One region of the Aerococcus sp. Group 1 genome, then DNA from elsewhere that is predicted to be linked to it. Evidence: riboswitches for the same ligand, from Rfam matches in the RefSeq annotation. Region 1 holds a riboswitch; the other holds the start of a gene.
The links. A riboswitch is a leader RNA that binds a small molecule or an ion and turns the genes downstream of it on or off. The one in region 1 is predicted to bind FMN.
Positions count from the first base shown of each region.

Region 2: another riboswitch for FMN. It lies ahead of HMPREF9243_RS06420 (ECF transporter S component); the one in region 1 lies ahead of HMPREF9243_RS02535 (energy-coupling factor ABC transporter ATP-binding protein).

Region 1 covers NC_015278.1:527,086-532,864, reverse strand. The annotation lists gene HMPREF9243_RS02560 (serine hydrolase) at 1-220, opposite strand, end outside; gene HMPREF9243_RS02555 (hypothetical protein) at 304-495, opposite strand; gene truA (tRNA pseudouridine(38-40) synthase TruA) at 595-1,389, opposite strand; gene HMPREF9243_RS02545 (energy-coupling factor transporter transmembrane protein EcfT) at 1,492-2,286, opposite strand; gene HMPREF9243_RS02540 (energy-coupling factor ABC transporter ATP-binding protein) at 2,276-3,154, opposite strand; gene HMPREF9243_RS02535 (energy-coupling factor ABC transporter ATP-binding protein) at 3,130-3,969, opposite strand; FMN riboswitch at 4,035-4,160, opposite strand; gene HMPREF9243_RS02530 (acyltransferase family protein) at 4,212-5,779, opposite strand, start outside.
Region 2 covers NC_015278.1:1,363,356-1,369,134, forward strand. The annotation lists gene HMPREF9243_RS06405 (helix-turn-helix domain-containing protein) at 1-949, opposite strand, end outside; gene HMPREF9243_RS06410 (helix-turn-helix domain-containing protein) at 1,383-1,907, shown strand; gene HMPREF9243_RS06415 (hypothetical protein) at 2,009-2,914, shown strand; gene HMPREF9243_RS06420 (ECF transporter S component) at 3,064-3,654, opposite strand; FMN riboswitch at 3,763-3,881, opposite strand; gene HMPREF9243_RS06425 (pseudouridine synthase) at 3,937-4,659, opposite strand; gene scpB (SMC-Scp complex subunit ScpB) at 4,659-5,219, opposite strand; gene HMPREF9243_RS11030 (hypothetical protein) at 5,216-5,329, opposite strand; gene HMPREF9243_RS06435 (ScpA family protein) at 5,356-5,779, opposite strand, start outside.

The sequences.
Region 1 (5,779 bases):
ATTGGTCAGCCATGTGGTCGATTTGTTGCTTTTCTCCCGCAGCCTGCTGGCGGATAATTGAGACCGCCAGGCCCAGATTAAGTGCAAATAAAAGCATTGTAATGACTGCCAATACTTGTTTGGTGGCCTTTAGCTTATCTAAACGAATGGCCCGCACCAGTAAATAAGCAAAGCCTCCTAGGATGATCAAGCCTATTAGCAAGAAAGTTATCTTTACCATCTTTTCCTCCACAATTCCTTGTATTATTTTCCGATCAATAGTATACAGTATCTTTCAATTGGAACAAGCTATACCAAGGCTAACTAAAATATCCCCGCCAGCATGAGTAAAATCGGTATGGTGATGAATAAGGTCAATAAGCAGCCACAGCCTTGAAGACTGGCCCCACAGCCCTGTAAGGTGTTGCCGAATTCTTCTAGCTCTTCTCCCTTTGACTTTTCTTCAACAATAATCTCATTGCCCTCTTCATCATATAACTTGCGGTATCTTGGCATGGAATCCTCTTCCTATAACAAAGGTTATTTTACAATATTTTTTCAAATAATAAGTACTATCATCATAGCAAAAATGCCAGTAAAGGCCTAGTTTTTTCTCTAATAGAAACCGTTCGCCTCTGACTTAGCAATGCGTTCCGCTCGACTGGGATAGTCCACATGGTGCAAGTAGAGACCATGTGCCTTGGCAGTGGGGCCCGCGGCGTTCCGGTCTTGAATCCTTAACAAGTCACTGAGATTCTCCACCGGACGCAGGCCATCGCCAATCTGCAAGCAGGTCCCCACAATAATCCGCACCATATTGTAGAGAAAACCATTGCCCTCAAAATAAAAAGTCAAAGTCTGCCCATCCCAAGAAGCCTGACATTCCGCCCGGTAGATCTCCCGGTCAAAGACGGTTTTATCCGTCTTGGTAGAACAGAAGCTCTTAAAGTTATGCGCCCCTATTAAGGCCGGCAAGGCGGCCTGGATCCGAGAAACATCAGTACGATAGGGATGGTGGAGAACGTAGTGACGCTCAAAAGGCGAAACAAAGGGAGCTAGAGACACCTTATATAAGTAGGCTTTTCTTTGGGCATGGTAGCGGGCATGGAAGTGTTTTTCCACCGGCTCAACTGTCTTCACACAAATAGCGTCATCTAAGATACTATTCAAAGCCCGTAATAAGCCCTCGGTTTCGATCTCTGAAGGGTAGTCAAAGTGAACCACTTGCCCTAGGGCATGGACACCAGAATCGGTACGGCCAGACCCATAGACAGGAATCTCTTGTCCCTTCGTCATTAATTTCAGAGCCTTTTCCAGGGCTGCTTGGATACTGGGACCATTGGGTTGGACTTGAAATCCCACATAGGGAGTACCATCATAAGCAATCGTCGCTTTATAGCGTTGTGGCATAATTATCAAACGCCTCTCTCCTTATATAATCACAAATAAATAGGAAAAGCCGGCCATCACTGCCAGCTTTTCGCTCTTGTCATTCATTACTTGCCTTGGCCATTAGGACCTAAAGATTAATATTGCTAGGCAAACGCAAGCCACTAGACCGATAGCCATGGTATCGCGTTGGTGCCAGTGGAGTAAACGGTACTTGGTCCGCCCTTCGCCCCCTTGGTAGCCACGGGCTTCCATAGCAATGGATAAGTCGTAGGCGCGGTCAAAGGCCGAGACAAAGAGGGGCACCAGGATGGGAATAATGGCCTTGATCCGGCTCATTAAGGAGCCCTCGCTAAAGTCAACCCCACGCGCCCATTGAGCATCCATAATTTTGTCCGTCTCTTCTAATAAGGTTGGTACAAAGCGTAATGCAATGGACAGCATTAAGGCAATTTCGTGGACTGGTAGAATATTCTTTAAGGGCTTCATCAAACTTTCCAAGCCATCGGTAATATCCAGGGGTTTGGTGGTTAAGGTAAGAATGGTAGAAATGAAAATAATGTAAACGAAACGCAAAAAGATAAATAAGGCGTTCCATAAACCTTCATCAGTGATGGCTAAAAAGCCCCATTGCCAGTAAACTTCCCCTGTCCGGGTAAAGAATAACTGCAAGGCCACCGTAATTAGGATCAATAGGATCATGGGCTTTAACCCTTTGAGAAAAATTTTCAAAGAAATTCCGGTCAGCCAGACAAAAGCCACCACTAAGAGGCCTAAGATTCCATAAGTCAGGCCATTATTGGCGAAGAAGATAAAGATCAGTAAAATGAACATAATGATCAATTTGGCCCGTGGATCCATTCGGTGGACCAGGGAATCGCCGTTCAAATAACGTCCCATAATAAATTTATTCTTCATCTTGAACCTCCCCTAGTTCAAAATAGTTAAGAATACTATTCGCGAGTTGGTCAACGGTTAGCGGATTGTCTTGGAGTTGAACCCCTGCTCGGTCAGCTAAAACCGCCTTGAAGGCTAAACTGTCAGGTAAGGATAGGCTATGGTCCCTCAGCCAGTCAGCATCAGAAAAGATTTCCGCTGTGGGCCCTTGACGGACTACCGTTCCTCGATTCATCACGACAATATGATTGGCATATTGGGCAGCATCATTCATTTGATGAGTCACTAAAACCACCGTTAACTGGCGTTCCTTATAGAGTCGGTAGAACATGGCCATCATGTCCCGGTGACCTTTTGGATCCAAGCCAGCCGTGGGTTCGTCCAAGACTAAGACCTGGGGTTCCATGGCAAGGATTCCAGCAATGGCTACCCGGCGCATTTGCCCGCCTGATAAGTCGAAGGGCGATTGGTCATATAACTCACTTGGCAAACCAACCAGGTCCAGGGCTTCAATGGCTTTTTGACGGGCTTCTTCCTCACTGGCTCCGTAGTTTAAGGGGCCAAACATAACATCTTTAAGGACGGACTCTTCAAAGAGTTGCGACTCAGGAAACTGAAAGACAATCCCTACTTGACTACGAATCCGCCGTAGGACTTCTCCTTTAGAGTTCTTGGTCAACTGGTCTGGCCCAATTTGAACGGTTCCTTGAGTAGGCTTCAAGAGGCCGTTAAGGTGTTTGATGGCGGTTGATTTCCCACTACCGGTATGGCCAATAAAGGCGGTAAAACTTTGGTCGGGAATGGTTAAATTCACATCATGCAAAGACAAGGTTTCAAAGGGAGTGCCCGCCCCATAAGCATAACTTACGCCTTGGAATTCAATTTGCATAACCAATCCACCATCCCTTCTTCAGTATAATAATCTTTTTCAAATGAAAAACCACGTTGGGCTAGGGCATTTTTTAATTGCACACTAAAGGGCACGCCCAGTCCCATATCGATCAACTTATCCCCATAAGAAAATATTTCTGCCGGTTTGCCCTCATTAACGATTTCTCCCTGACGAAAAACCAAAATCCGGTCGGCACTGGCCGCTTCACTTAAATCATGGGTAATGGATAGGACGGTGAGCTGGCTCTTTTTCTTTAGACGGCGGATAACCTCCATCACTTCTTCGCGCCCTTCTGGATCCAACATGGAGGTGGCTTCATCCAAAATAATCACCCGGGGCTGGAGAGCAATAATGCCTGCAATGGCTACCCGTTGTTTTTGCCCTCCGGATAAGTTACTGGGTTCATATTGTCGATAAGCCGACATGCCGACCTCGTCTAAGGCCCAATTGACCCGCTCGACCATTTCATCGTGTGGTACCCCAGCATTCTCTAAGCCAAAAGCCACATCGTCTTCAACCGTGGCTCCAACGAATTGGTTGTCAGGATTTTGAAAAACCAGGCCGATATTTTGCCGGATCGTCCAGACATTGGCTTCATTAAGCGTTAAACCCGCCACGGTAATCTGGCCGGATTCCGCTTCTAATAGCCCATCAATTAGTTTGGCCATGGTAGATTTCCCTGAGCCATTATGACCGATAATAGCTACCCATTCTTGGTCAAAGATATCAAAAGAAACCTGTTTGATGGTTTGTTTGTCTTCTTCCTTATCATAGCGAAAGCTAACATCTTTGACAGAGATGATCGACTCCAAATTGTCTCCCCATTTCTAAAATAAAACCCTCCGTTCTAATTAACGGAGGGGCTATAGTTATCGTATTCACTCTTCTCCTATCAGACTTTACTGTCGGTACTAGAATTACACTAGTTCATTCCTATCAATCCCTTGATAGCTTGCGGACTTTTACCGCCGGTCGGGAAACGCTCCCTGCCCCGAAGATATCTGTAAATCTCTTATTAGTGTAACGGAACCAGTGCTATATTTCAACTGATTTATCACTTATTATCTTCAATTAGTGCCCGACCCACATAGTCTGTCCAAGCCTTGACCCCTGCTTTTGAGAAGTGGATGCCATCTTGGCTGAGCCAATCGGCTTGGGCATTTTGATCATAGTAACCAGACCAATCAATTAATTGACAGTTCTTCCTGCTATCAGCGGTTGCCTTCAAGGCTTCGTTGACTTGTTGGCGCCAAGGTCGGTTAACATGGGTATTGACCAGGTAAATCTTCTTTCCTTCAAAGCGTTTCAGTAATTGGTTAATTTGTTGGGAAGTAAAGCCACCATTGGCGCCTAAATCTACCACCACTTTATCCTGAATCTCATTATCGGCACTAAAGCTATCGATTAGTTCACCAGCTTGGTAGACTTGGAGTCCCACCTTGGCACAGATATTTGACCGTGGGAAGAGGGCCGTAATCCCCTTAGAGACATCGATGGTTAAGGAGTCTCCTAAGAAGGTAAAACTGAGGCCGTTAGCCTGGTAGAGAACCTCATTAGAGAAGTCACTCACGATGGCCTGTTGGTCTTGGCTGAGCGACTGCCGGTATTTTTCAATATCTTCATCACTATCACTAGCAATGGTATGCTTTTCCCGGTTAGCTTGTTCGATAGCTTCACGGGCCTCCCGAGCTTCAGCCTCAGACTTGAGCACCACTTCTCCCTTGGGTGCTGTCACTAGGGCAAAGAGCGCCAGGCCTAGGACCAGGGTAAAGCCCCAAAAGAGGACTTTTTGGTACCAGGGAGTCTCCTTAGACCGGACTTGACGAAAACCGGTAATTAAACGGAGGGGCTCTCCTTTAGGCCGTAAATAAATCGGTATTGTCACTAAGCGCTGATTAATTAGGGCGTCTAGGAGTAGACCAATCACAAAGATAGCTAAGACCTGTAACCACGGTTGCATGGTAAACCAGTTTTGTTGACTGGCATGGGCAGTAAAGACAATATAGATGGGATAGTAGGTCAGATAGATGAAATAATTCTTCCGTCCGATAAAGGCCAAGGGCTTAAAGCGAAGAGCTTTACCAATAAAGGACTGGTCTTGGACAATAGCCAAGAGCAATAAGACTACCAGTAGGTCAAAGACCAACATGCCCCCGTAATAAGTCCATATGGAAGAATCCGTCAAGAACTTCATCAAGACTGCTAATATACCAGCAGTCACTAGGGCAATTAAGTCTGGCGTCCAAGACGACTTAAGTAGCCGATCTGAGAAGCCTATGATTTCTTCCCCCATTAAGAAAGCGATACTCCCTAATAAAAAGGAAAATAAGCGACTATCGGTCCCATAGTAGGCCCGGCTAGGGTCTTGACCCGGAGTAAAGAGAAAAGCCATCCAGGCCACTGACATCAAGGCTAAGACGATCAAGAAATAAGTAAAATGCTGTTTGACCAGCCGCCGTCTCAGTAAGCCATAGATGAAATAAAAGACCAAGAGCGACTGTAGGTAGACCCCCAAGTACCAGAGATGGGTCAAAAGCGAGGGGTGGAGAAATTCAGCAAAATAGGAAGACCCGATGGCAATCTGATACCAGTTATTGACAAAGGCCAAGCTGGAAAAGACCA
Region 2 (5,779 bases), 840 kb from region 1:
GGTAAAGCCAATAAGGCGCTTTAGGAAAAGCCTTCTGAAAACTTTCAAAGTGATTATAAGCAAGCGACCAATCAATCTTCTTTAAATCTGCGCCGAACAAGTCACTGGCTTCCTGGGCTAAAACTTCTGGACGAGAAAGCATAATGTCCACATAATGATCGGCTATGGTAGAAACTTTTAAATGACGGTTTTTAGCAATTTTTTCTAATGAATAGCCCTGTTTAATATAACCATAGCTCACATTAGCGGAATCTGACCAAGGAGGATAGGGGGCAATAAAGCTTTCAAAAAAGCTTTTTAAGAGGGGGTAAGTATCCGCGGATAGAACTGTGATCATGAGGCGATCAATTAAACTACTATAGTACAAATGGCATTGGTCTAAAGTAAAATGATAACGACTTGCTAATTCTTCATAAGTCAGCGCTGGCAAGTCAACATAACCGATCCGAGCCAATAACATATCGGCCTGCTCCAGTGGCCAAGCAGCTAAAATTGCTTCTAATTCCTGGCCTAGTATAGTCGCTAACTCCTTTTTACGATACTTTTTTTGCGTCCAAGCAAAGAAGCACTTGACCTGGTATTGAATTTGAGCACTTTGTGTAAGGGGTTGGTAGCTTTTTTCACCATGGCTAGCATTAGCTAGAGCTTGAAAGAATAAGAGTAGACTAGTCTGTATAGCCTGGTGGTTAGCTTTTGGAAATAGCCCCTGCCGGTATTTTAGACCAGCCAATAAAGTTTGCATATCAGTCTCTGGCTCATGATCAACCTGGCCTAACTTTTCCCAGCTTAACTTGGATAATTGAGGACATAAGTTAAATAAGAATAAGAGCTGGTGACTATAGGCGTAAAACAAGCTAGAGGGTGTGCGTTTACCAATAAGAATTTGATAAAGTGTATTTTGATTCAAGTCTGCTGTGCCTTTCTTGACTTCAGCTAAGAGTTCTAACATCTTTTCACCCCTCATTGTCTATTTTCACATTCATTATAGCGAAGACCTACGAAAAAGGAAAAAGAAGAGGCAGATGAAAGACCAATCGAAATAAATCCTATTAATTTTATCTATTTAACTCACCATTACTGATCAATACGACTTTGTAATTCTTACTAAGTCTGATCTCAATAATTTAGCCTTTATTTAATTTTTGGGATAGCTATCCCAAGGATTGTATATTAAAAATCAAATTCTTATGTTTTAATGTAATAAGACTATTTGTTTTTACGCATCAAGACTGCATGTGTATCATAACTGTTTTTCTAAAAAGCAAGACCACTATTTAAAAAGACATTTACTATCAACATGATTGAGATTAAAAACAAAAAGGACGACTGGATAATTTTCCAAGTCGTCTTTAATTTTTCTTACAGAAGGGAGTAATATTTAAATGGATACATCAACAGACCAAACAATGGCCAAGCTACTGAGTAAATTAGACCAGCGGCGCTTAAATATTATCAAATACCTCATTAGCAGTGATCAAGAAATGGTGGCCATCAAAGAATTAAAGAACCATTTTAATTGTTCATCACAGACAATAATTTCTGACTTAAAGCAACTCATTCTCATTTTTCCCGACAAACTACAGTTTGAAATGAAATATAAATACATCAAATTAGTTGCTTCTACCCCGCCTCAGCTTAATGCATTTTATCCTTACTTTTTTAGCAATAGTATTTATTTCATTTTAATACGAACCATTTTCAGTCAAAAAATTTACTATATTTCTTATATGTGCGAAAAGTTATTCGTTAGTCGGTCTACTCTTTATCGCATCATTGATTCCATTAACCAATTTTTTACCAGTTATTATCCAAGTCTCAGTCTCACCATGAACCCCTTTACTATTGAGGGTCCCGAACGTGAGGTAAGGAAATTTTATTACGATTTTTTGAATTTGGTTACCAGTTAACCCAATGGCCTTTTAATGAGGTGAGTCATCAGGATATTAACAAAATCTCCCTCTACTTAAGGCACTCCATGCCTAGCCTAGGACTTTATAGTAGTCACCCCTTGTTCCCCATTATTCTTGCCATCAATTTAATTCGTTATAAGCATAAAGACCTGGTCCAAGACGGTTACTTACCAAGGGACCTATCGAGCCTACAAGAATCCTTAACCGCCACAAAAGCCCAATTTACTATCTTTGATATCGAGTATCGCCTAAAAATATCCATCAATTCTGAAGCCGTCCGTCAACTCTTAGTCGGTCTAGCACCACACACCACCTACTTATCTATCCAAGCTTTAAAGGAAGAAATTCGTTCTTCAAATGATCATTCTCAAGCCATCGCTAACTTCTTTAAAGAATTGGATCAACTAACGACCAGCCAGCAATTAAGTCCTTTAGACCAAGATAAGAAGGATCTGTTGCTTTTATTACTCTATAATTGCTGCCAGGATAAGCTCGATGTAAAGGAAAATGAAAATTATTCTAAGATGCAGTTGACTGCTTTAGAAATCAGTAATTTAAAGGAAAAATGGGAACTCATCCTTCCCGGCTTTAACGCCCGTCTACAGCCAATTCTAGAAAGTTTTCAATCCTATTTCAGTAAAGGGCTAATGGCCAAACGTACGGCTATTATGTTTTCTTATGTCTATTCATTTTATCCCTTAACAATCAATCATTTTTATAAGGACTATAAACGCCTAAATATCGCGGTTTATACCGGTCGTTCTTACAGCACTGGAGAAATCTGTGGAAAACTCCACCTGTTTTTTGGCTCATTAATTGAGGTCACCCCCATCACAGATACTTACTTTATGGAAGACCTAGACCATTCAAGGATTGATATTTTATTAACCACCTACCCCTTATTTAATCTTAAGGTCATAACCATTCATACAATAAAGGATGATCTAACGACTGAAGATTTAGGTTGGATTTACCAAATGATTAACCAACTCAAATTTTCCTAAAGTCCAGGAAGAAGAATGCCATCTTCACAACACGAAACATATAAAAACACCAGCTTAAGAAGTTAAGCAAGTATTAGCTTCTCATTAAGCTGGTGTCTTTTTTATTTCAATGGCAAGGGATTTACCTAGCGAATAATAATTGCCCTGAACTAAACTAAACGCCGCTTAGCCACAGGTAAGGCAGCCGATAAAACAATAAAGTTAGCTATCGAAATAATCAGACCCTTGAGTAAATTAAAGGGAACTATGCCATAAAGAATATATTCCTGCATGTTAGGAATTTCGAAATTCATCACAGCCATATAGAAGGGAGTAATGACATAGTAGTTAGCCAAAGAAAGGACAAACGTCATTAATACGCTACCGATTGCAAAAGCAAAGCAGACTTTGACATAGTACTTAGCCGTTTCAACTTGTTTGCTCAAACGAAGATCATAATTACGTAAAATATAGTAAATTGGCAAGCAATAAGAAAGAGTAGCTATGAAAGAAGCCATATCTCCGATTGGGTAACCTGCATTGCCACCTGTTTGCATATAGTGTAAAAAGTTCCGTACAAAAGCAGCCCCTGCACCACTCCATGGACCAAACAAAAAGGTGGTGAATAGGATCGGTACATCAGAAAAATCGACCTTTAAGAAAGGTATAGCAGGCAATATCGGAAAAGAAAACATCATAAGGATAAAGGCAATAGCCCCCATAACTGCGGTAACAATTAACTGACGTGTACTTGTTTTCATAACAATTTCCCCTTTCTTCTTCTCAGTCAGGGTTAATTGTTATTTCTTGAAAATAAAAAATTCCTTTCACCGAAAGTCTTCAATGAAAAGAATTAATTAGTAAGTATTTACTATCTTCTCCCATTCTGACTTTACAGTCGGTACTAGAATTTCACTAGTTCTATCAGCTCACTGATTCGCGGACTATCACCGCCGATCGGGAATCTAACCCTGCCCCGAAGATTTCATTTATTTAATTTTACAGATAAATTATAACCCTATTATAGGAGAAATGCAAGCGTTTTATTTTTGTAAGGCATATTGTTTTAAACGCTCAACTTCAGCTTTTAATAATGGCCGGTATTCACCCACTCCTAGACCTTCAGTCGTTAAAAAGCCATAGCGTTCGCGGTTCAAACGTTTTACGGGATGGCCAACTGCTTCAAGCATCTTACGGACTTGACGATTACGTCCTTCATGAATTGTCAACTCAACGGTTGCATTTTCCTTAGCAGCCTTATTTTTCCGAATGCGTGCCCTAGCCTTAGCGGTTTTCTGCCCGTCTATCACTAGACCTTCTTCTAAGCGCTTAAGAGCATCAGGGCTAGGATAGCCCTTTACCTTAGCCACGTAGACCTTATCAATTTCGTAACGAGGATGCATTAATAAATTGGCAAATTCCCCATCATTGGTTAAAAGTAAGACTCCGGTCGTATGATAATCTAAGCGCCCGATAGGATAAATACGTTGGGGGATCTCTTTAAAATAATCAACCACTACTTTTCTGCCCTTATCATCAGCAACAGAAGAAATGACCCCATCCGGCTTATTAAATAAGTAGTAAACGGGTTCTTCTTTATATATAGGCACCTGGTCAACTTCAACGAGGTCCTTCTTGGTGACCTTAGTGCCGAGTTCAGTAACCACCTGGCCGTTGACCCGCACCCGGCCAGCAAGGATTAATTTTTCGGCATCGCGTCTCGAAGCCACACCAGCATGGGCAATGACCTTTTGTAATCTTTCCATTATTTATCTCCTTCTTCATCAAATAAGCCCTTATCTTCCTCATCTTCAGGTAAAAGCGATGATATATCAGGGAGGTCAGCTATTGAATTCAATCCAAAATATTGATAAAAATAATTAGTTACTTGGTAAAGAATCGGACGCCCAGGACCTTCTTTTCGCCCTACTTCTTCAATCAAGTCATGCAATAAGAGGCGTTTAATCATAGCTTGCGATTGAACTCCCCTGATTTCATCAATTTCTAATCGGGTAATTGGGCCTTGGTAGGCAATCACTGCCAAGGTTTCCAAGGCTTGTTGGGACAGCTTCAAAGCAAAGGGACTGACTGCATATTTTTGGATTAAGTCAGCATAGATCTTTTGAGTCAGTAATTGATAGCGCCCCCCTAGACATACTAATTCTAGCCCCCGCTGACTATCAGTTTTTAATTTTTTGTCTAAGTTCCATAAACTATACTGGACCTTTTCTTTAGAAAGATCTAAAAGATTAGCTAGTTCCTCTAGGCTAAGGCCTTCCTCACCAGCAACAAATAATAAACTTTCGCAAGCACCCTCAATGGTCAATCCCCATCATCCTTCTTTTGTATGCTTATATCTGCAGCAATCTGATCCTGCTGGATAAGTAATTTTCCTTGTTTAACTAATTGTAACAGAGCCAGAAAATAAGTCACCACTTTCTCTCTGTTAGGCTGATTCGAACTCAGCAAATAAAAAAGGACAAGTGGTCTGACTCTTGGTCCAAGGCTTCTTCGATACTCGTAATCGCCTCATCAATTGTAAAAGTTTCCCCTTTTACAGTTCTTTCTAGTGGTTGTTCCTGCTTCAAGCGTAAAAACATTTTTTTAAAGGCCGATAAGAGGTCTTCACTGCTTACTTCGTTTTCAGGCAAGGGTACAACGGCTTGTAAATCCGAGAGGTCACTGGCCTCTTTAGAGTAACTCAAAGACCGGTCAGCTTGTTTTTCTTCTAAGATAGCTGAGACAGCCTTATATTGCTTATAGGTTAGTAATTGTTGGACCAAATCGGCTCGTGGATCGTCTTCCTCTTCTTTTTCCATAGCTTTTTTGGGTAAGAGTAATTTAGTCTTAATTTCAATTAAACTGGCCGCCATAATCAAATAGTCA